Regions from separate parts of the Amycolatopsis sulphurea genome, predicted to be linked through region 3. Evidence: riboswitches for the same ligand, from Rfam matches in the RefSeq annotation. Region 3 holds a riboswitch; each other region holds the start of a gene.
The links. Region 3 has a riboswitch for S-adenosylmethionine ahead of ATK36_RS28475 (aminotransferase class V-fold PLP-dependent enzyme). Riboswitches for the same ligand answer to the same signal wherever they lie in the genome.

Region 1 (6,593 bases), 230 kb from region 3:
CGCCCCCAGCCAGCTCCACTGTGGACGCTCCGGCTCGACGACCAGCGCCACCACCACGAACGGAAGCAAGAGAACCGCGGAAACCGTGTAGTACAGCCAGACGAACTGCGCACCCCCGCCGGAGACCCGCTTGGCCGCGAGATTCCAGACCGCGTGCACGACCGCGGCGGCGAGGACCATGGACAGAGCAGTGCCGTTCACGAGAACCCCTTCTGGTCTTCCGCGCATGCCGAAGACCGGGTTCCTCCAGGCTTTTGTCCCGTCAGATGAACGACCGGCACCCTGCCCGGCCGACGGTGCCGCTCGGACCAGCCCCGCCGGCCCTCGTTGTCACAGCGCCCGCACAAGACGGACGACGGCCCGGCGACGGAACCCTAGGCACTACCGGATCCCACGGTAGCCGAGACGGCAAGGACGTACCGGACGACCGCCGGCGCCGAGACCCGGGCCGGAGGAATCCGGGCACCTCGCAGGACCGCCGAGCTGGACTGTTAAGCTTTCCCCTCGTCGCCGTGCGGCATTCCGTCAGGGAGGAAACCCGGTCGCCTTCGCGGGCGCTGCCGGAGCCAGTACGTCGCGGTGACGACCTTCATCGAGTGAAATGAGGACGCCTCCATGGCCAACATCAAGTCGCAGATCAAGCGCATCACCACGAACGAGAAGGCGCGGCAGCGCAACCTGGCGATCCGGTCCTCGGTGAAGACCGCGATCCGCAAGTTCCGCGAGGCCGCCGAGGCCGGCGACAAGGACAAGGCCCTCGAGCTGCAGCGCGAGGCCGCTCGCAAGCTCGACAAGGCGGTCACCAAGGGCGTCATCCACGCCAACCAGGCCGCGAACAAGAAGTCGGCGATCGCGAAGCGCGCGAACCAGCTCTGAGCCGGAGTTCGCCTGAAGGCCCGGTGACCTCGGTCGCCGGGCCTTTTCGCATGCCCGGGTAACCTCCGGGCCGCCCGGGCTCCTGGGCGGGACCGGCCCTGGTTTCGCAGGCTGATCTCGGACAGCCCGGGTTCCCCTCTGGTCAGGGACGTCGCGCTCTTCCCCCGCCTACCCGGCCTCAGCCGGGTCCTCGCATACCGTCCCGGTCTCGGGTCGCCAAAGGTGCATACTTGCCCGCCCGGCGGCCGCGTCTTTCTCGCATGCCTACCCGGCTGCGGGACGCGAGCCCCTTCGCATACCTGCCCGACCTCGGGCCGCCGAACGTCTCGCATGGCTCCCTGGCAGCCAGGCTCTCCCCGCCCAGCTCGCCTCTGCTCCGCCACGCCACCGAGCCGGTCGCAAGGCTGGACGATCGGGTCTCAGTCAGCGGTCGCCCCTCGCGATGACCACCTCGACGACGGCTCGTTCCAGGGCGTAGTCGGCGTCCGCGGCGGCGCCTTTCACCTCGGCGTTCAGCCTGGCCACGACGCGCATCGCGGTGGCAAGGCCGTCCTGGCCCCAGCCCCGGGACTGGCCCTGTGCCTTGCGGATCTTCCACGGCGGCATGCCGAGTTCGCCGGCCATCTGGTTCGGGTTGCCGCGGCCGGCGGCGGACACCCGCGCGATGGTGCGAACGGCGTCGGCCAGCGCGTCGGCGACCAGCACGTGCGGGACGCCCAGCTGCATGGCCCAGCGCAGCGATTCCAGCGCGGCGGCCCGGTCACCGGCCACGGCCTTCTCCGCCACCGCGAACCCGGTCACGTCGGCGCGGCCGGTGTGGTAACGGCGTACCGCCTGCTCGTCGACCACGCCGCCGGTGTCCGCGACCAGCTGGGTCGCCGCCGAGGACAACTCGCGCAGGTCGGAGCCGACGGAGTCGAGCAGAGCCGACACGCCAGCCGGGTCGATCTTGCCGCCCGCTCGGCGGACTTCGTTGCGTACGAACGATTCCCGTTCGGCGGGTTTGGTGAGCTTCGGGCATTCGGTGATTTCCGCGCCCGCCTTCTTCAGCGCGCCCGGCAGCGCTTTGGCCGCCTTGCTGCGCCCGCCGCCGCTGTGCACGACCACCAGCACCACCCCGTCCGCCGGGGCCTTCAGGTAGGCGAGCACCGCGTCGGACAGGTCCTGCGAGATGTCCTGCGCCGACTCCAGTACGATCACCCGCCCCTCCGCGAACAGCGAGGGACTGACCAGTTCGGCCAGTTCGGGCGGTGTGAGTTCGGACACCCGAATCCGGGTCAGGTCGGCCGTCTGATCGGCGGCCCGCGCCGCGTCCAGCGCGGCGCGCACGGCCCGTTCGATGAGCAGTTCTTCCTCGCCCGTGACGAGGTGCAGCGGCGCGGGTGCGGTGGTCACCCGGCCATTCTCTCACCCGGCCGGCAGTCCGCCCGCTCCGGTGATCTGGACCGCCTCCATGGCATGAGGTGATCGGTGTGCCGTACGGTGTGGCCCAGGCGGCACCCACTGCGGTGCGCCCACAACTGAATACCGCTCATCCAGAGGGGCAGAGGGAACGGCCCGACGAAGCCCCGGCAACCGGCGTACAGCCTGTCATCCCGCGATCGCGGGGTAGCTGACGAACACGGTGCCAATTCCGGCCCGCCATGGCGGGACAGATGAGGAAAGGAACCTCGCGATGACCGCATCCCTCGGCACGGACCCCACCCGCACCACGCTCGATCTCGGCCCCGCCGTCGAGCTGGTGTCGAAGGAAGAGGGACACCGGCAGCCGCTCGCCCCGGAATTCGTGTCCGCCGAGGACTTCTCGCCGCTCGAAGTGGCCTACGACTTCGGCCGCGTGCGCCGCGAGGACATCGAGGCGGGACCGAAGAACATCTGGCGCTACAAGAAACTCCTTCCCGTCCCCTCGACCGTCGAGCAGACCCCGAACACCGAACCGGGCAGTACCCGGCTCGTGCGAGCCGACCGCCTCGCCAAGGCACTCGGTCTGAAGACCGTGTGGGTCAAGGACGACACCGGCAACCCCACCCACTCGTTCAAGGACCGTGTGGTCGCGGTGGCGCTCGCCGCGGCCCGCGAGTTCGGCTTCGAGGTCCTCGCGTGTCCCTCGACCGGCAACCTGGCCAACGCGACCGCGGCCGCCGCCGCGCGCGCCGGCTGGCGGTCGGTCGTGCTGATCCCGAAGAGTCTCGAACGCGCCAAGATCCTCACCACCGCGGTCTACGACGGCGACCTGATCGCCGTCGACGGCAACTACGACGACGTGAACCGCCTCGCCACCGAGCTGGCCGCCGAGCACCCGAAGTGGGCGTTCGTGAACGTCAACGTCCGCCCGTACTACTCCGAGGGCTCGAAGACGCTCGGCTTCGAGGTCGCCGAGCAGCTCGGCTGGCGCCTGCCGGAACAGATCGTGGTGCCCATCGCCTCCGGTTCCCAGCTGACCAAGGTGGACAAGGGTTTCCGCGAGTTCGGTCAGCTCGGCCTCGTGGAAGCCAGCCCGTACAAGGTGTTCGGCGCCCAGGCCACCGGCTGCTCCCCGGTGTCGACGGCGTTCCGCAACGGGCACGACGTGGTCCAGCCGGTGAAGCCGGACACCATCGCCCGTTCGCTCGCGATCGGCAACCCGGCCGACGGCCCCTACGTGCTCGACGTGGTCCACCGCACCGGCGGCGCGATCGAGGACGTCACCGACGAGGAGGTCGTGGAGGGCATCCGGCTGCTCGCGCGCACCGAAGGCATCTTCACCGAGACGGCGGGCGGGGTCACCGTCGCCACCGCGAAGAAGCTGCTGGAGACCGGCAAGCTCGACCCGGACGCGGAGACGGTGCTCCTGATCACCGGCGACGGCCTCAAGACCCTCGACGCGGTGGAGAACCACCTCGGCCCGAAGGCGACGGTGCCGCCGTCCACGGAGGCCGTGAGCAAGGCACTCGGCTACTGACCCACGACGGTCCGGCCGTATCCGGTCGCCGCCGTTCGGTGACCGGATACGAACCGGCACGCCGCCGGGCACTGGCAGCAGCTAGTGCGGTGGTCCCCGTGGCTCACCCCGTCGCGCGACGACCGGCCCACCATCGCCGGGAAGCACCGCGGTGTCCCCGTCGACATCGGTCCGGGTGATCAGCGCACCCAACGTCCCCAGAACGTCCACTGTGGACTTGCTCGGATGCCCGTATCCGTTGCCCGCACCCACGCTGATCAAGGCCGCGCGCGGCCGAACCGCAGCAAGGAACTGCGGTACGGAGTATTTCGAACCGTGGTGTGGCACCTTGAGTACCTCCGCGGTCAGGTCCACTCCCCCGGCCAGCAAGTCCGCCTGCGCGGCCAGTTCGACGTCCCCGCTCAGCAGCACCCGGCCGGCGGACGTGGTGGCGCGCAGCACCACTGAGCTGTTGTTGATCATCGTGCCGTCTTGCAGGGCGGGCGATCTGGTGGTCGCGTAACGCGGCCCGAGGACGTCGAGAGACAAGCCCGGCCAGTCGAGCCGCTGGCCCTGGTTCACCTCCACCAGCGGGACCTGGTGCTTCGCGGCCTCGACCGAGATCTGCTGCCACGCCCACGCAGGTGCCCGCCCCGGCCCGACCGCGACCGCGCCGACGGCTCTCCCCTCGAACACCGACGAGAGCCCGCCCACATGGTCGGCGTGCAGGTGGCTCAACACGATCAGCGGCACCCTGTCCACGCCGAGCCGGTTCAGGCATTCGTCGACCGGCCCCGGTTCCGGCCCGGTGTCGACCACCACCGCACGCCCGGGTTCACCGGTCGCCAATACGAGGGCGTCACCCTGTCCGACGTCGCATTCGACTGCGGCCCAGTTCTTCGGCGGCCAGCCGGGCTCCAGTACCCGGGCAGGCACCACCGCCAGAAGCACCACCACCAGCCCGACCGCCACGAGCACTCGCAGCCGACGGAACCGCAGCACCACCACGGCGAGGATCATCAGTCCGGCCGCGCACAGTCCCCCAAGCCAGCCACCCGGCCAGCCGAACACCGCGCCAGGTGCCCGCGCACCGTGGCGAGCCACAGTGATCAGCCACCGCGCCTCAGGATCGGCCAGCCGGATCAACAAGTGCCCGGCACCGCTCCACCACGGACCGACGACGGTGGCCAGCACTCCCAGCACCGTGACCGGCGCGACCACCGGTGCCGCAAGCACATTCGTGAGCACCGAGACCAGGCTGACCGTACCTGCCATCCCAGCAATCACTGGCGCAGTGACCACGAAAGCGGCCAGCGGGACCGCAAGACCTTCCGCGTAACCCGGCGGAATCCCTCGGCGAGCCAAGGAATCCGCCCACTTCGGCGCGATCAGCACCAGCCCGGCGGTGGCGAACACCGACAATGCGAACCCGAAGTCCGCCGCCATCGCCGGGTCCCATCCGACGAGCACGCACACTGCGAACGAGAGCGCGGGCAGTGCGGAGCCACGGCGCCCCAACGCCAGCGCGAGCAGCCCGACAGCGCCCATCACCCCGGCCCGCACCACACTCGGCTCCGGTCCCACCAGCACCAGGAAGCCGAGCAGACACACGCCGGCGGCTACTGCAGACAATCTCGGCCCGGCGCGTAGTAGCCTGCACAACAGCAATACGGCGCCACAGATGATCGCGACGTTGCCACCGCTCACGGCCATCAAATGGGTGAGACCCGAGGCCGTGAACTCTTGCTCCACCTGTTGCGGCAGTGCGCTGGTGTCGCCGATGACGAGACCGGGCAGCAAGCCGGCCGGTTCCTCGGGCAACACGGAGCACAATGAGTGCAGCCCGCTCCGCAAGGTCTCCGCCGCTCGTTGCCACCATGGCGCCGGACCGACGTCGACCGGTCGGTCTCGCACGGAGAGCACCGCCGCCGTCAGATCGCCGCCTCGTGCGGAGCTGAGCCGCCCGGTGGCCGTCGCCTCTTGGCCAGGCAGCAACGCTCCCCATTCCGCGACCGGCGCGAGCAGGAGTACCCGCCCCATCGAGTCGACTGCCTGACCGTCCACAGTGGCCGCTTCCACTACCGCGGGGACGGCGACTGATCGAGTACCGGCTTGCTGATCGGCGTAGCCCGCTCTGTGAATGGGCCGCGGACGCTCGCTGATCTCGATCCGGAGCGACGCGGTGGTTCCGCGGACAGCGGCCGACGCGAGAGGATCGTGTTCGGCGTCGTGAATACGCGCCGCAGTCGGGATCGCGGCGACCAATCCGAGGAGCAGCAACGCTCCCCCGGCACCGACGAACCGCCGACGGCCGCGGATCAGCAGAAGCAGCGCCACGACTGCCGCGAGCACTCCGGTGACAACCGCGACCCACCAGCCGAGCTGTAGCCCGCCAAGTGCACCCGCCCATCCCGCCACCGCCGCCGGGACGAGGCGGAAATCGTGATCACGCCAGGAATTCATCCGTGGGTCCGAGCGGCTGGCGATCGTCATCCGACCGCCACATGATCGCGCAATTTTTCAAATTTGCTCTCCCCAATGCCGTCGACATCGCGAAGCTGCTCGACGCTGGTGAACCCGCTGTGCTGGGTACGCCAGTCGATGATGCGCCGCGCGGTGACCTCGCCGACTCCGGGAAGTGTGTCGAGCTGTTCAGGCGTCGCGGAGTTCAGGTCGATCTTGCCGGGCGCGGCTCCGGCGCCTGCCGGAGCGGCCTGGGCCGCCGGCAGGCCGACCGCGAGCTGTTCTCCGTCGGTGAGCTTGCGCGCCAGATTGAGGCCGGAAAGATCGATGCCCG
Region 2 (6,593 bases), 1.5 Mb from region 3:
AGCGTTCCGCTGGCACATCGACCTCGCGAAGCGGCTCGGCAAGACGCTGATGATCCACGACCGCGAAGCGCACGAAGACGTGCTTCGCATCCTCGATGAAGAAGGCGCGCCGGAGACCGTCGTGTTCCACTGCTTTTCCGGCGACGAGCAGATGACCCGCAAGTGTCTCGACAACGGCTACGTACTGTCTTTTGCCGGCACGGTTACCTTCAAGAACGCCCGCGGGCTGCACGAAGCGGCCCGGATCGCGCCCCGTGGCCAATTCCTCGTCGAGACCGATGCGCCGTTCCTGACGCCCCACCCGTTCCGTGGGCGGCCCAATGAGCCGTACTGCACCGCCTACACGGTCCGTCAGCTCGCGGCGCTGCGAGGCGAGGCTGTGCACGAAGTGGCGAACGCTGTTCGATCCGCTGCCGAGCGGGTGTACGGCCTCCCCGTGACGTGAACTCGTTGTGTCACTTCGGGTTGCACGGATTGCGACGTTTGGGTCTGCCCGTTCGCCCACCTGATGAGTGACTCAAGTCACGACACTCCGGGGGGTGTTTGCGCAACCTCGCGAGACCCGTTACTGTCCCGTGATCGTGCCGGTCGGTACCGCGCAGCGGATGCCGGCTGATACGCCCACCAGTCACGTCAGTGCACGTCGGGGAAGCGGAACCGGGGCAGGTACGGCCCGGAACCGTGACGATGGCGCTGGCTGGGGGTGTCGGACTTGAGAGGCGCATCCCCGGATGCGTCGCGACCGAAAGACGACTGCGGTCACGCACGTCGTCTTGGGAAAGGGAACGACCCGGTGACTGGTAGCAGGCAGGGTGGCGCACGCCCCGAGGCGGAGCCCGACTACTTCTCCTCCGCGGGTTCGGTGGCGGTCCTCGACCGCGAGCTTGAAGACACCGCGTACGGGCAGCTGGACTTCTCCGACGAGCTGCATGTGACCCAGCAGGACGTGCTCACCGCACTCGGCCCGGACGCCGACACGCTGATGGCGGAGATCGACGTCGACGTCGACGAGCTGATCCGGCTGATCAACGCCGAGACCACCATGCTCCCGCCGCTGTACCTGCCCGACGAGCTGGCCGAGGACTCGACCGCCACGCCGCAGGCCAAGCAGGCCGCCGCGGAGGAGGGCCTGCGCGAGGCCACCCGCACCTGGAAGCGCCGCTTCCTCAAGGGCGCCGTGCTCGCGGTCATGGTCACCGTCGGCGGCGGCGGTGCCGCGGCGCTGGCGATGAACAAGAGCATCACCGTCGACGTGGACGGCCAGCAGCGCACCGTGCACAGCTACGGCGGCACCGTGGGCGAGGTGCTCGAGGAGGCCGGTCTCTCGGTCGGCGAGCACGACTCGCTCTCGCCCTCCCCGCAGGCCGCGGTCGGCGACGGCGGCGTCATCAAGCTTGAGCGCGGCCGCAAGCTGGACCTGGTCGTGGACGGCGTGCAGCGGCCCTCGTGGGTGCGCGCCACCACCCTCGGCGACGCGCTGACGCAGCTCGGCATGAGCGACCTCGTCGCGCAGGGCGCCTGGACCTCGCTGCCCTCCTCCGGCGAGCTGCCCCTCGCGGGCTCCACCGTGCAGGTCAAGACCAAGAAGCAGATCACGCTCTACGACGGCACCAACGCGCCGCGCCAGGTGACCACCACCGCGGTCACCACGAAGGAGTTCGCCTCCGACCTCAAACTCAACCTCGGCCCGGACGACGCGATCGACGGCGGTCTCGACGTCTCGCTCAAGGACGGCGCCGAGGTGCACGTCTCGCGGATGGGCGTCTCGATGGTCGAGCAGGAGGAGACCATCGACCCGGAGGTGCAGAAGGTCGACGACCCGACGCAGCTCAAGGGCGAGCAGAGCGTCGCGGACCCGGGCACCCCGGGCAAGAAGGTGGTCACCTACAAGGTCACCAAGAAGAACGGCGCAGAGGTCTCTCGCGAGAATGTCTCGGAGAAGGTCGTCACCGCGCCCAAGCCGAAGATCATCAAGGTCGGCACCAAGCAGGCGCCGCAGCCCGCCATCGGCGACACCGGGGCGTGGGACCGCATCGCGCAGTGCGAGTCGACCGGCAACTGGCACATCAACACCGGCAACGGCTACTACGGCGGCCTCCAGTTCGACAAGCAGACCTGGAACGCCTACGGCGGCGGCCAGTACGCCCCCACCGCCGACAAGGCCACCCGTGAGCAGCAGATCGCGGTGGCCGAGAAGGTGCGCGACGCCCGCGGCGGCTACAGCGCCTGGGGCTGCGGCTACAAGGCCTGAGCACGTTCGGTTTCCCGGTAGACGGCCGTGAGCTTCGCGCTCACGGCCGCCTGCTCAGGGTCCCGGCAAAGTTGGTCGAGGCCCCGTGATCAGCAGAGTGAGCCGTGGCTGCCGCGTCATCATCGACGGCGCCTGCCCTCTTCGTCGATCACGCCCGGCAGCGGGCGATGCGGAGCTATTCGAGGCGCGACCACCTCGTGGTGTGCGCCGGACCTGTCTCGGGTCTGTGAAGGGGCCCTTCACAGACTCAGAGTCCGTGAAGGGCCCCTTCACAGACCTTCACGGACTTCCGCGGTCTGCGCAGGCCCCTCACTCCGACTTTGCCGACACCCTGGCCGCCTGCTTTTGTGCGCCGCGTTGCCGAGGCGCAGGTGGTGCTGGGTAGGCTCGTCCGGTGGTGGAACTGCTGGGGCCTGCCGAAATCCGTGGGCTGGCCGACGAACTCGACGTCCGGCCCACGAAGAAACTCGGGCAGAACTTCGTGCACGACCCCAACACCGTCCGCCGCATCGTCGAACTCGGCGGTGTGCGGCCGGGGGACGTCGTGCTGGAGGTCGGGCCCGGGCTCGGGTCGCTGACGCTCGGTCTGCTCTCGGCCGGCGCTCGGGTCGTCGCGGTGGAGATAGACCCGGTGCTCGCCGCACGGCTGCCGCGCACGGCGGCTGAGCGCGCGCCCGAAGCGGCGGAACGGCTATCCGTGGTCGGTGCCGACGCGTTGCGCGTGCGGGCCGCGGATCTGCCCGCGGAACCGGTGTCGCTCGTGGCGAACCTTCCGTACAACGTCGCCGTCCCGGTCGTGCTGCACCTGCTCGCCGAGCTGCCGTCGCTGCGGCGCGGGCTGGTGATGGTCCAGACCGAGGTGGCCGACCGGATGGCCGCCGGGCCGGGCAGCCGCACTTACGGCGTGCCCAGCGTGAAACTCGCCTGGTACGGACCGGCACGCAAGGTCGCCCCGGTGCCGCGGAACGTGTTCTGGCCGGTGCCGAACGTGGATTCCGCACTGGTGTCCTTCGAACGCACCGATCCGGTCACCGCGGTCGACCGGGCTCGGCTCTTCGCCGTCGTGGACGCCGCGTTTTCCCAGCGCCGCAAGACTTTGCGGGCCGCGCTGGCCGGCTGGGCGGGCTCGGCGGAACGCGCCGGGGAGCTGCTCGCCGCGGCCGGGATCGACCCGCGCAGCCGCGGCGAACAGCTCGACGTGCACGCGTTCGCCCGGATCGCCGCCGCCGGCGTCTGACCCGCGGCGGTCAGCCTCCGGCCGGGCCGAAGATCCGGTCCAAGTGGTAGTCGAGCGTGGCCAGTACGGCGGTCGTCCGCCGTCGGCCGTGCAGGATGTGGAAGCCGAGGCCGGTGATCCCGGACACCAGCAGGTCCGCCTCGTGTTGCGGCCGGATGCCCGGCATCGGCTCGCCTTGTTCCAGTAGTCGCGTGACCAGGTCTTCCAACGCGGTGTCCCGGTCCGGGAATACTCCCGGCTCCCGATACGAGCGGCTGAAGTAGGCGAGGCGCACGCGCAGTGCGAACTCGCTTTCGGTGTCCAACGGCAGCAGCCCGGTAAGCACGCCCCGCAGCACGCCGCGTGCGCTCTGGCCGGCTTGCGCTTCGATGCGTTCCCGCGCTCGGCGTTCGGTGTCCTCGCGGAGATAACGCAATGCCAGTACGAGCAGATTGTGCTTGGTCTCGAAGTAGTACTGAACCAGCCGCAATGACACGCCCGCTTCTGCGGCCACATCGCGCATGCGCACGGAATCCAGCCCACGATCCGCGGCGATCCGCCAGACCGCTCCGGCGATCGCGCGGCGGCGCTGGTCGTGGTCCACCCGCTGAGGCACCGGTCGTTCTCCGTTCCCGAGGTGGTACGAGCGTATCTGATACAGCGGTACCAAGAAGACCGGATTTGCTCACCTTTGTGAACTATCCCGGGGCAGGCTCATCCGGTCGCTGTGCGTGATCCCCGGCGGGAAAAAGCCGGTGCGAGGCGGTTGTCAAGTGTCCACAAGGGATTCTCGGGGGTGAGCGCGGGCTGCCGGACCGTTCGGTGGCGGAACTTCCGGTCCCCGCAGGCCGGGTGCGGATTTCACCACCGGCCCGCGACCACTCGTGTGATCTGCACCAACGTGCTTGCGTTCAGTCCGTGGGATCGGCTTTACTCGAAGACGTCCATCCCGAGCGACTGAGAGACCTGGCTCGCCGAAGTCGCAGCAACCACCCGCAAAGTGGGCAGGTGCTACCGCCAGGACCGATGGAGGCCGTTTCCGATGCAGATGCTCGCCCGCCCGCTCCTGCTGACCCGGCGCCGCGTAGTCGACGAAGGTCGCCGCACGGTAAGCGCGTGTCGACGCTCCATGGCCATCGCCTGATCCGCTTTTCCGCGATTCGCCACACCGTCCTTTGAGGACGGTCATTCGAGGACGCCTGGCGCGCCCGGAACCGGTGCTGCGCCCCTTGCCTGGAGCTCATTCGTGATCACTGTCGAAAACGTGTCAAAATCCTTTCCCTTCAACGGAAATCGAGTCGCCGCCCTGCGCGACGTGAGTGTCGAGGTGCAGGCCGGCTCGTTGTTCGGCGTGGTGGGACCGGCCGATTCCGGCAAGTCCACCCTCGCCCGGTGCATTGCCCTGCAGGAGCGCCCGGACCGCGGCGTGGTGCGGCTCGACGGGCTCAACACCGCCACCCTGGACGGCCGCCGGCTGCGGGAGATCCGCCGTCGGCTCGGCGCCGTCGGCGCCAAGTCCGAGCTGCTCGCCGAGCGCACCATCGCCGGGAACGTCGCCGCTCCGCTGGAGCAGCTCGGCGTGGACGGCCCGCAGCGGCGCAGCCGGGTCGGCTCGCTGCTGGACCTGGTCGGGCTCACCGCCCGTGCCGGGCAGAAGCCGGGCGAGCTGACCGACGGGCAGCGCCGCCGGGTCGCCGTGGCCAGAGCGTTGGCCGCCGGACCGGCCGTGCTCGTCGCAGACGACCCGACCGCCGGGGTCGCCCCGGAGGACGCCGGCGCGGTGCTCGCCGTGCTGGACCGGGCCCGTGCGGAGCTGGGTGTCACGGTCGTGGTGACCACCCAGGAGGCGGGCGTGGTCCGCCGGGTGTGCGACGACGTCGCGGTGCTCGACAACGGCGTCGTGGTAGAGCGGGGTTCGCTGCTGGACCTGATCTCCTCGCCGGCGAGCTGGACCGCGCAGGCGGTGCTGCCCTCGATCGAGACGAGCCGGGCGCAGGCGGCCAAGTACGACCGCTCGGCCGACGTGGTGCTGATCGGCTTCGCCACGGTTGGTGCCTTGCTTCCGGAGGCGGCCACCCGCTTCGACGTGGAGCTGTCCACCATCGGCGGCGGCCTGACCCGCATCGGGGACACTCCGGTCGCCCGCTTCCGCGTGGGCGTCCGCGGCGAGCGCGCCGACGCCGCGTTGGCTTGGATCGCCGACCGTGGTGCGTATGTGGCCCAGCCCCAGGCCGTCCGCGGCCCGCAGAGCGTGGCTGCCTGAGTTGTCGAACCAGCGAGGAGGGCCCGGCCGGCCCTCCTCGCTGCGTGTTGTCCGGACGCGCCCAAGGTCTGTGAAGGGGCCCTTCACGGACTCAGAGTCCGTGAAGGGCCCCTTCACAGACCTCCACGGACCTCCACACCGACTTTGCCGACACCCTGGACTCAGCGTCTGTGAAGGGTCCCTTCACAGACGAACCGGCTTGCCCATTCGCGGCCGGTCACCGGTGGTGCCACTTCGCCGCCGCGCTTGGGGCTCACGGCTGCCCGGGCGGCGGAACTTCGCCGAAGTCCTCGCCGGGCCGCCCGAGGATGGCGGCGAGTTCGGGATCCGCGTGGATCTCCGCGGTCCGCTTCCACTCCGCGACCAGGATGGCGACCGGCGCCGGGTTGCCGAGGGACTCGGCGCGCTCCAGCGTCTCGACCAGTTCCGCCACGAAGGTCTGCACATCTTCCTTGGGCAGGTACCGGACCCAGGGAAAGGCGGCCGGCAGTACTTCGGTGGCGAGAGTGACCGCCTGATCGCTGCGGCGCATCAGCTCCACGAAGATCTTCGTGGTCGCCGACGCCGCGGCGACCACCTGTTCCGCTCGCTCGGCGGTGATCAGCAGCAGGTCCTGCTGATCCTTCTCCCGGCGGCGAATCCGCACCGACCGGTCCGCCGACTGCTCGAGCTGGGCCACGACCCGGCGCGGATGCAGGGACAGCTCGGAGATGTTGACTTCCCTCACGGTCATACTTCAAAACTACTTCCCAAGTACCGCCGGTCCACTCCGGAGTCGTCTCCGGCACGTTTTCTCCTGGTGAGGAGGCCGCCGGCCCGGCCACGTAGGCTGGGCGGGTGCTCGCCGTAGTTCCACCACCAGT
Region 3 (6,593 bases):
TCGAGGCCGCGCTGGACCGGTACGACGTCGCCGGCGCCTGCCAGATCGTGCGGGATTTCCTTGAGGTGCTCACGAACTGGTACGTCCGCCGGTCCCGGGACCGGTTCTGGGCCGGGGAACAGGACGCGATCGACACCCTGCACACCGTGCTGGAGGTGACCTGCCGGGTGGTCGCGCCGCTGCTGCCGCTGACCACGGAAACGGTGTGGCGCGGGCTGACCGGCGGGCGCTCGGTGCACCTGACCGACTGGCCGAACGCGCTCGACCTGCCCGCGGACGCCGCGCTGGTGACCGCGATGGACCGGGTGCGGCAGGTGGCGTCCTCGGCGCTGGCGCTGCGCAAGGCGAACAAGCTGCGCGTGCGCCTGCCGCTGGCGAACCTGCTGGTGGCGGCCGAGGACGTGGCGCCACTGAGCGATTTCACCGACATCCTGCGCGACGAGGTGAACGTCAAGGCGGTCGAGCTGACCACCGACGTCGCCGCGCATGGCACCTTCGAGGTCGCGGTGAACGCCCGCGCCGCCGGCCCGCGGCTGGGCAAGGTCGTGCAGCAGGTGATCAAGGCGGTCAAGTCCGGCGACTGGACCACGTCCGCCGCCGGCGCGGTCGTCGCCGCCGGCGTGGAACTGGTCGAGGGCGAGTACGAACGCCGCCTGGTCGCCGCGGGTGGTGGCGCCGCGGCCGAGCTGCCGGGCGGGGCGGGTCTGGTGGTGCTCGACACCGAGGTCACCCCGGAGCTGTCCGCCGAGGGCGTGGCCCGCGACCTGATCCGCGTGATCCAGCAGGCCCGCCGCGACGCCGACCTCGACGTCGCGGACCGCATCACGCTGACCGTCGACGCCCCGGAAGACGTGCTGTCGGCGGCGCGCGAGCACGAGAAGTTCATCGCCACGGAAACGCTGACGACGTCGGTTTCCCATGGTGAGGTGGCCGGAGGCTTCGAGGGCACGGTCGGGGAGGGTGTGCCGGTCCGGGTGGCGGTCACGAAGGCGTGAGCGCTGTTTGGGGGCGCCGCCGATCCTCCCCGGCTCAGCCACCGCCCTCCTTCCGGTAACACCCGGCCCCCGTTGGCGATGAGCCAACGGGGGCCGGGTGTGGGCGCGCCACGTGGCCCGGAGGGGGAGCACAGGTGAGTCCTGCCGCGAAGAGGGGCGTCCTGATCGGGGGCGCGCTGGCGGTGGTCGACCGCGGCGGCAAGGCGGTCGTGCTGTCCGGCGCTGGCGGGCTGCGCCTGGCCGACGACAAGACGTTCCCCCTGCTGCGTTCCGCGCTCACCTCACAGGCGCAGGCGTCAGGGTGTCGGCAAGGTCGGTGTGAGGGGCCTGCGCAGACCGCGAAAGTCCGTGAAGGGGCCCTTCACGGACTCTGAGTCTGTGAAGGGCCCCTTCACGGACCCGAGACCTCCACGAGGTGGTCGCGCGTCTCGAACACCTCCGCTTCGCCTGCTGCCGGGCGAAATCGACGACGATGGCAGGCACCGTCGATGATGACGGGGCAGCTACGGCTCTCTCTGCTGATCACGGGGCCTCGACCAACTTTGCCGGGACCTGGGCGCAGGCGTCGTCCGGAGACGCGTTCGCGGTGGAGCGGGTCGACCGCGAAGGCAAGAGCCAGGAGACGCTGTTCGGACACGCCGGCGCCGAGCAGAAGCCGATGACGAGCAGCGTCAGTACGGCCATCCAGGCGGCCGCGCAGGCCGCGGTCGACGGCTATCACGGCAAGGCCGTCCTGGTCGCGCTCCAGCCGTCCACCGGCGGTGTGCTGGCGCGAAATTCCTCGCCGCCCTGCCCTGGCCGTCGCACCGTCCGAAAAGGACTGGAACATCCGTTCCGGGGACACGTGTCCGGCCGCGCCGGGCGCCTCACTATTCTGGACGCGCTGCGGGCCGGGGATGGGGAGGCGGACATGGACGGACTTCCGGTACTCCTCGGTGTCGGCGGACTGGTGCTGCTGTCCTCTGTGCTCGCGGTGCGGGTGTCCATCCGGCTCGGTTTCCCGTCGCTGCTGCTGTATCTCGCGATCGGCGTGGTACTCGGGGAATCCGGCCTCGGCATCCATTTCGACAACCCGGCGCTCACCCAGTCGCTCGGGCTGGCCGCGCTGGTGCTGATCCTCACCGAGGGCGGGCTCACCACCCGCTGGTCGTCGGTCAAATCCTCGCTGGGGCCCGGGATCGTGCTGTCCACAGTGGCCGTGGTGATCAGCATCGTGGTCACCGGCGCGGCGCTGCACTGGCTGCTCGGCCTCGATTGGCGGCTGGCGCTGCTGTGGGGCGCGGTACTGGCCTCCACCGACGCCGCGGCGGTGTTCTCCGTGCTGCGTTCGGCCGGAATCGGCAAACGGCTGTCCGGCATGCTCGAACTCGAGTCCGGGATCAACGACGCGCCCGCCTACATCGCGGTGATCGTACTGGCCTCCGGGGATGCGGTCGACTGGTCGCTGCCGCTGGTGGTGGTCTACGAATTGGCCGCCGGCCTGGCCATCGGGCTGGCGTTCGGCTGGCTCGGCACCCAGGCGCTGCGCCGGGCCGCGCTCCCGGCGACCGGGCTCTACCCGCTCGCCACGGTCGCGGTGTGCGTGCTCGCCTACTCCTCGGGTCAGCTCGCGCACGCCTCCGGCCTGCTCGCCACCTACGTCGCGGGGCTGGTGCTGGGCAATTCGAAACTGCCGCACCGCTCGGACACCCTGTCCTTCGCCGAAGGGCTCGGCTGGCTCGCCCAGATCGGGCTGTTCGTGCTGCTCGGCCTGTTCGCCTCGCCGAGCAGGCTGCTGGAGACGCTGGTGCCCGGCCTGGTCGCGGGCGCGGTCGTGCTGCTGCTGGCCCGGCCGCTGTCGGTGGCGCTGTCCCTGCTGCCGTTCCGGTTGCCCTGGCGAGAGCAGGCGTTCCTGTCCTGGGCCGGGCTGCGCGGGGCGGTGCCGATCGTGCTCGCGATGATCCCGCTGTCCCAAGGCCTGCCTGGTGCGCAACGGCTGGTGGACGCGGTGTTCGTGCTCGTCATCGTGCTGACCCTGCTGCAGGGGTCGACGCTCGGGCCGCTGGCCCGGCTGCTGCGGCTGGACCGCGCGGGCGAGGTGCAGGAGATCGAGGTCGACTCGGCCCCGCTCGACGAACTCGGCGCCGAGCTGCTGCAGGTGCGCATCCAGAAGGGCTCGAAGCTGCACGGCGTGTACCTGTCCGAGCTGCGGCTGCCCGCCGGGGCCACGGTCAGCCTGGTGGTGCGCAGCGGAGCCGGGTTCACCCCGCAGAAGACGAGCCGGCTGCAGGAGGACGACCAGCTGCTCGTGGTCGCCACCGAGCATGTGCGCGAGGCCGCCGAGCTGCGGATCCGCGCGGTGGACCGGGCCGGGCGGCTGGCCAGGTGGCGCGGGGAGTCCGGCCGCTGACCGGGATAGTCCATTGTGGACTGACCGGGTGACGGCCGTCTCAGATCACGGAATGGGGCTGGTGCCGCGCACTGGTGATCGGCTATCGTCTTCAGCAGGTCATGAGTGCCAGCGTCAAGCCCCGGCTTGCTGGCCGGCAACCCTCCTTCCGCGGTGGGGTGCCCCGGGTGAGGACCGGGCCGGTCGCGCAGTGCGGCGGGCAAGCGCGGGCCCCTCGCCGGGTCCCCCGGATTGCCGAGGAGGCAGCGTCATGACTGCTACATCCCCACCGAATACAGTCCTGCCGAACGCCCTTGCGTCGAACGCGCCGGAATCTGGCGAAACCAACGCCGTTCCGCCGGTGGCCGGTGCCGGCCTGCGCATACCGCTGGTGACCGGCGGCGACATCTCCTACGCGAACCTCGATCACGCGGCCAGCGCGCCGTGTCTGTCCGCGGTCCGGTCCGCGGTCGACGAGTTCCTGCCCTGGTACGCCAGCGTGCACCGGGGCGCGGGTTTCGCGTCGCAGGTCTCCACCCGGCTCTACGAGCGCACGCGGAAAGTGCTGCGCCGCTTCGCCGACGCCCGCGACACTGACACCGTGGTGTTCACCCGCAACACCACCGATGCGTTCAACCTGCTGGCGAAGGCGTTGCCGCACAAGACTTCCGTGGTCGTGTTCGACACCGAGCACCACGCCGCGCTGCTGCCGTGGCGCGGGCCGAACGTGCGCCGGGTGTCGCTGCCGCGCACCCGGCTGGCCGCAGTGTCCGTTGTGGACGAAGCGCTGGCCGCCTGCCCGCAGGGGCCGCGGCTGGTGGTCGTCGCCGGAGCGTCCAATGTGACCGGTGAGCTGCTGCCGGTGGCGGAGATCTCCGCGGTGGCGCGGAAACACGGTGCCCGGGTGGCGCTGGACGCCGCGCAGCTCGCACCGCACCGGCGGATCTCGCTGCGGGAACTCGACGTGGACTACGTGGCGCTGTCGGGGCACAAGCTCTACGCCCCGTTCGGCGCCGGCGCGCTGATCGGCCGCAGCGACTGGCTGCGCGCGGCCGTCCCGTACCTCGCCGGCGGTGGTGCGACGAAGCTGGTCACCGAGGAGGCCGTGGTCTGGAACACCGGGCCGGAGCGGCACGAGGCGGGCTCGCCGAACACCGTAGGCGTGTATGCGCTGAGCGTCGCCTGCGAACAGCTGGCCGCGAACTGGGACGCGATCGGTGCGCACGAGGCCGAGTTGCTCGAACGGCTCCGCAAGGGGCTTGCCGGGCTGCCCGGCTGCGCCGAACTGCGGCTGTTCGACGCCCCGGTGGACCGCGTCGGCACGGTCAGCTTCGTCGTCGACGGGTTCGACCCGGGTTGGGTCGCCGCCGTGCTGTCGGCCGAGTACGGCATCGGAGTGCGCGACGGCGCGTTCTGTGCCCACGTCGCCACTAGTCGCCTGATCCGCGAGACCGGCGGCGAAGGGCAGCAGGCGCTCCGCGTGAGCCTCGGGCTGGGCAGCACCGCCGAGCACGTCGACCGGCTCCTGCTGGCCTTGCGGCAGATCGTCGCGCGCGGCGCTCGGTGGGAATACACCAAGGTGGACGGCCGGTGGACGCCGGTCGGCGACCCGCGTGAGCTGCCACCGTTCTGTGCCTGACGGCGGTGCCGGGAGCGGGCCAGGGGCGAGCGTGGACAATGGGGGAGTGAGCACCGAGCCCTCGCCCGAATCCGACGTGTCCGAGCCCGCTGTGCCCGAGCCTGACGTGCCCGGGCCTGCCGAGCCGCGGCCCGGTGGGGACGCTGGAGGAGCCGAGGCGGCCCCCGCGCCGTCGCTGCCCAAGCGGCGGATCGGCCTGGTGTTCGCGGTCGCGGTGCTGATCTGGGTGATCGATCTGGTGACCAAGAACCTGGTCGCGGCCAATCTGGAGGGCAAGGAACCGGTCCGCATCCTCGGCGGGCTGATCTACCTGCAGGTGATTCGCAATCCAGGGGCCGCCTTCTCCATGGCCACCGGGATGACCTGGGTGCTCGCGCTGATCGCCGCGGCGGTCGTGGTGGCCATCGTGTGGCTGGCGCGGCGGCTGCGCTCGGTCGGCTGGGCGATCGGGCTCGGCCTGGTGCTCGCGGGTGCGCTCGGCAACCTGACCGACCGCCTGTTCCGCGCGCCAGGCCCGCTGCATGGTCACGTCATCGACTTCATCTCCGCCTTCGCGCCCAACGGCCAGGGCTTTGCCATTTTCAACATCGCGGACTCCGCGATCTGCGTCGGCGGTGCGCTGATCGTGCTGCTGTCCTTGCTGGGCAAGGACTACGACGGCACCTCGACACGTGCGAAGAAGGACGCCAAGTGAGCGCGCGCATGCTGCCCGTCCCGGACGGGCTCGACGGGATGCGCGTGGACGCGGGACTGGCCAAGCTGCTCGGCCTGTCGCGCACCGCGGTGGCGGATCTCGCCGCGGCCGGTGACGTGCTGCTCGACGGGCGTCCCGCCGGGAAGTCCGACCGGCTCTCCGCCGGCGGCCTGCTCGAGGTGACCCTGCCGGAACCGGCGCGGCCTGCCGAGCTCGTCGCGGAACCGGTCGAGGGGATGCGGATTCTGCACGACGACGAGGACATCGTCGTGCTGTCCAAGCCGGTCGGTGTCGCCGTCCACCCGAGCCCGGGCTGGACCGGCCCCACGGTCGTCGGCGGGCTCGCCGCGGCCGGGCTGCGGATCGCCACGTCCGGCGCCGCCGAGCGACAGGGCGTGGTCCACCGGCTCGACGCGGGCACCACGGGCGTGATGGTCGTGGCGAAGAGCGAGCACGCGTACACAGTGCTCAAGCGGGCGTTCAAGGAGCGCACTGTGGACAAGGGCTACCACGCCGTCGTCCAGGGGCATCCGGATCCGACGCGCGGCACCATCGACGCACCGATCGACCGGCACCCGCGGCACGACTATAAGTTCGCCGTCGTCGCGGGCGGGCGTCCCAGCGTGACGCACTACGAAGTGGTCGAAGCGTTCCGCGCGGCTTCGCTGGCGCACGTGAAGCTTGAAACCGGGCGTACGCACCAGATCCGCGTGCACTTCTCCGCGCTCCGGCATCCGTGCGCCGGGGACCTGACCTACGGTGCTGACCCGGTGCTGGCGCGCAAGCTGGGCCTTACGCGGCAGTGGCTGCACGCACGGACCCTCGGGTTCGCGCACCCGGCCGACGGCCGCTGGGTCGAGTTCGAAGCCGAATACCCGGACGACCTCGCGAACGCCC

Region 1: another riboswitch for S-adenosylmethionine. It lies ahead of thrC (threonine synthase); the one in region 3 lies ahead of ATK36_RS28475 (aminotransferase class V-fold PLP-dependent enzyme).
Region 2: another riboswitch for S-adenosylmethionine. It lies ahead of ATK36_RS21765 (methionine ABC transporter ATP-binding protein); the one in region 3 lies ahead of ATK36_RS28475 (aminotransferase class V-fold PLP-dependent enzyme).

The regions. Positions count from the first base shown of each region.
Region 1 covers NZ_PDJK01000002.1:4,659,656-4,666,248, reverse strand. The annotation lists partial or broken gene ATK36_RS27390 (DMT family transporter) at 1-228, opposite strand, end outside; gene rpsT (30S ribosomal protein S20) at 616-876, shown strand; gene holA (DNA polymerase III subunit delta) at 1,300-2,271, opposite strand; SAM riboswitch class I at 2,405-2,538, shown strand; gene thrC (threonine synthase) at 2,552-3,817, shown strand; gene ATK36_RS27370 (ComEC/Rec2 family competence protein) at 3,899-6,289, opposite strand; gene ATK36_RS27365 (ComEA family DNA-binding protein) at 6,286-6,593, opposite strand, start outside.
Region 2 covers NZ_PDJK01000002.1:3,413,970-3,420,562, forward strand. The annotation lists gene ATK36_RS21745 (TatD family hydrolase) at 1-445, shown strand, start outside; gene ATK36_RS21750 (resuscitation-promoting factor) at 794-2,251, shown strand; gene rsmA (16S rRNA (adenine(1518)-N(6)/adenine(1519)-N(6))-dimethyltransferase RsmA) at 2,646-3,488, shown strand; gene ATK36_RS21760 (TetR/AcrR family transcriptional regulator) at 3,499-4,083, opposite strand; SAM riboswitch class I at 4,409-4,500, shown strand; gene ATK36_RS21765 (methionine ABC transporter ATP-binding protein) at 4,714-5,730, shown strand; gene ATK36_RS21770 (hypothetical protein) at 5,984-6,463, opposite strand; gene ATK36_RS21775 (4-(cytidine 5'-diphospho)-2-C-methyl-D-erythritol kinase) at 6,568-6,593, shown strand, end outside.
Region 3 covers NZ_PDJK01000002.1:4,889,582-4,896,174, forward strand. The annotation lists gene ileS (isoleucine--tRNA ligase) at 1-995, shown strand, start outside; gene ATK36_RS28465 (hypothetical protein) at 1,130-1,369, shown strand; gene ATK36_RS28470 (potassium/proton antiporter) at 1,906-3,384, shown strand; SAM riboswitch class IV at 3,482-3,596, shown strand; gene ATK36_RS28475 (aminotransferase class V-fold PLP-dependent enzyme) at 3,635-5,002, shown strand; gene lspA (signal peptidase II) at 5,049-5,696, shown strand; gene ATK36_RS28485 (RluA family pseudouridine synthase) at 5,693-6,593, shown strand, end outside.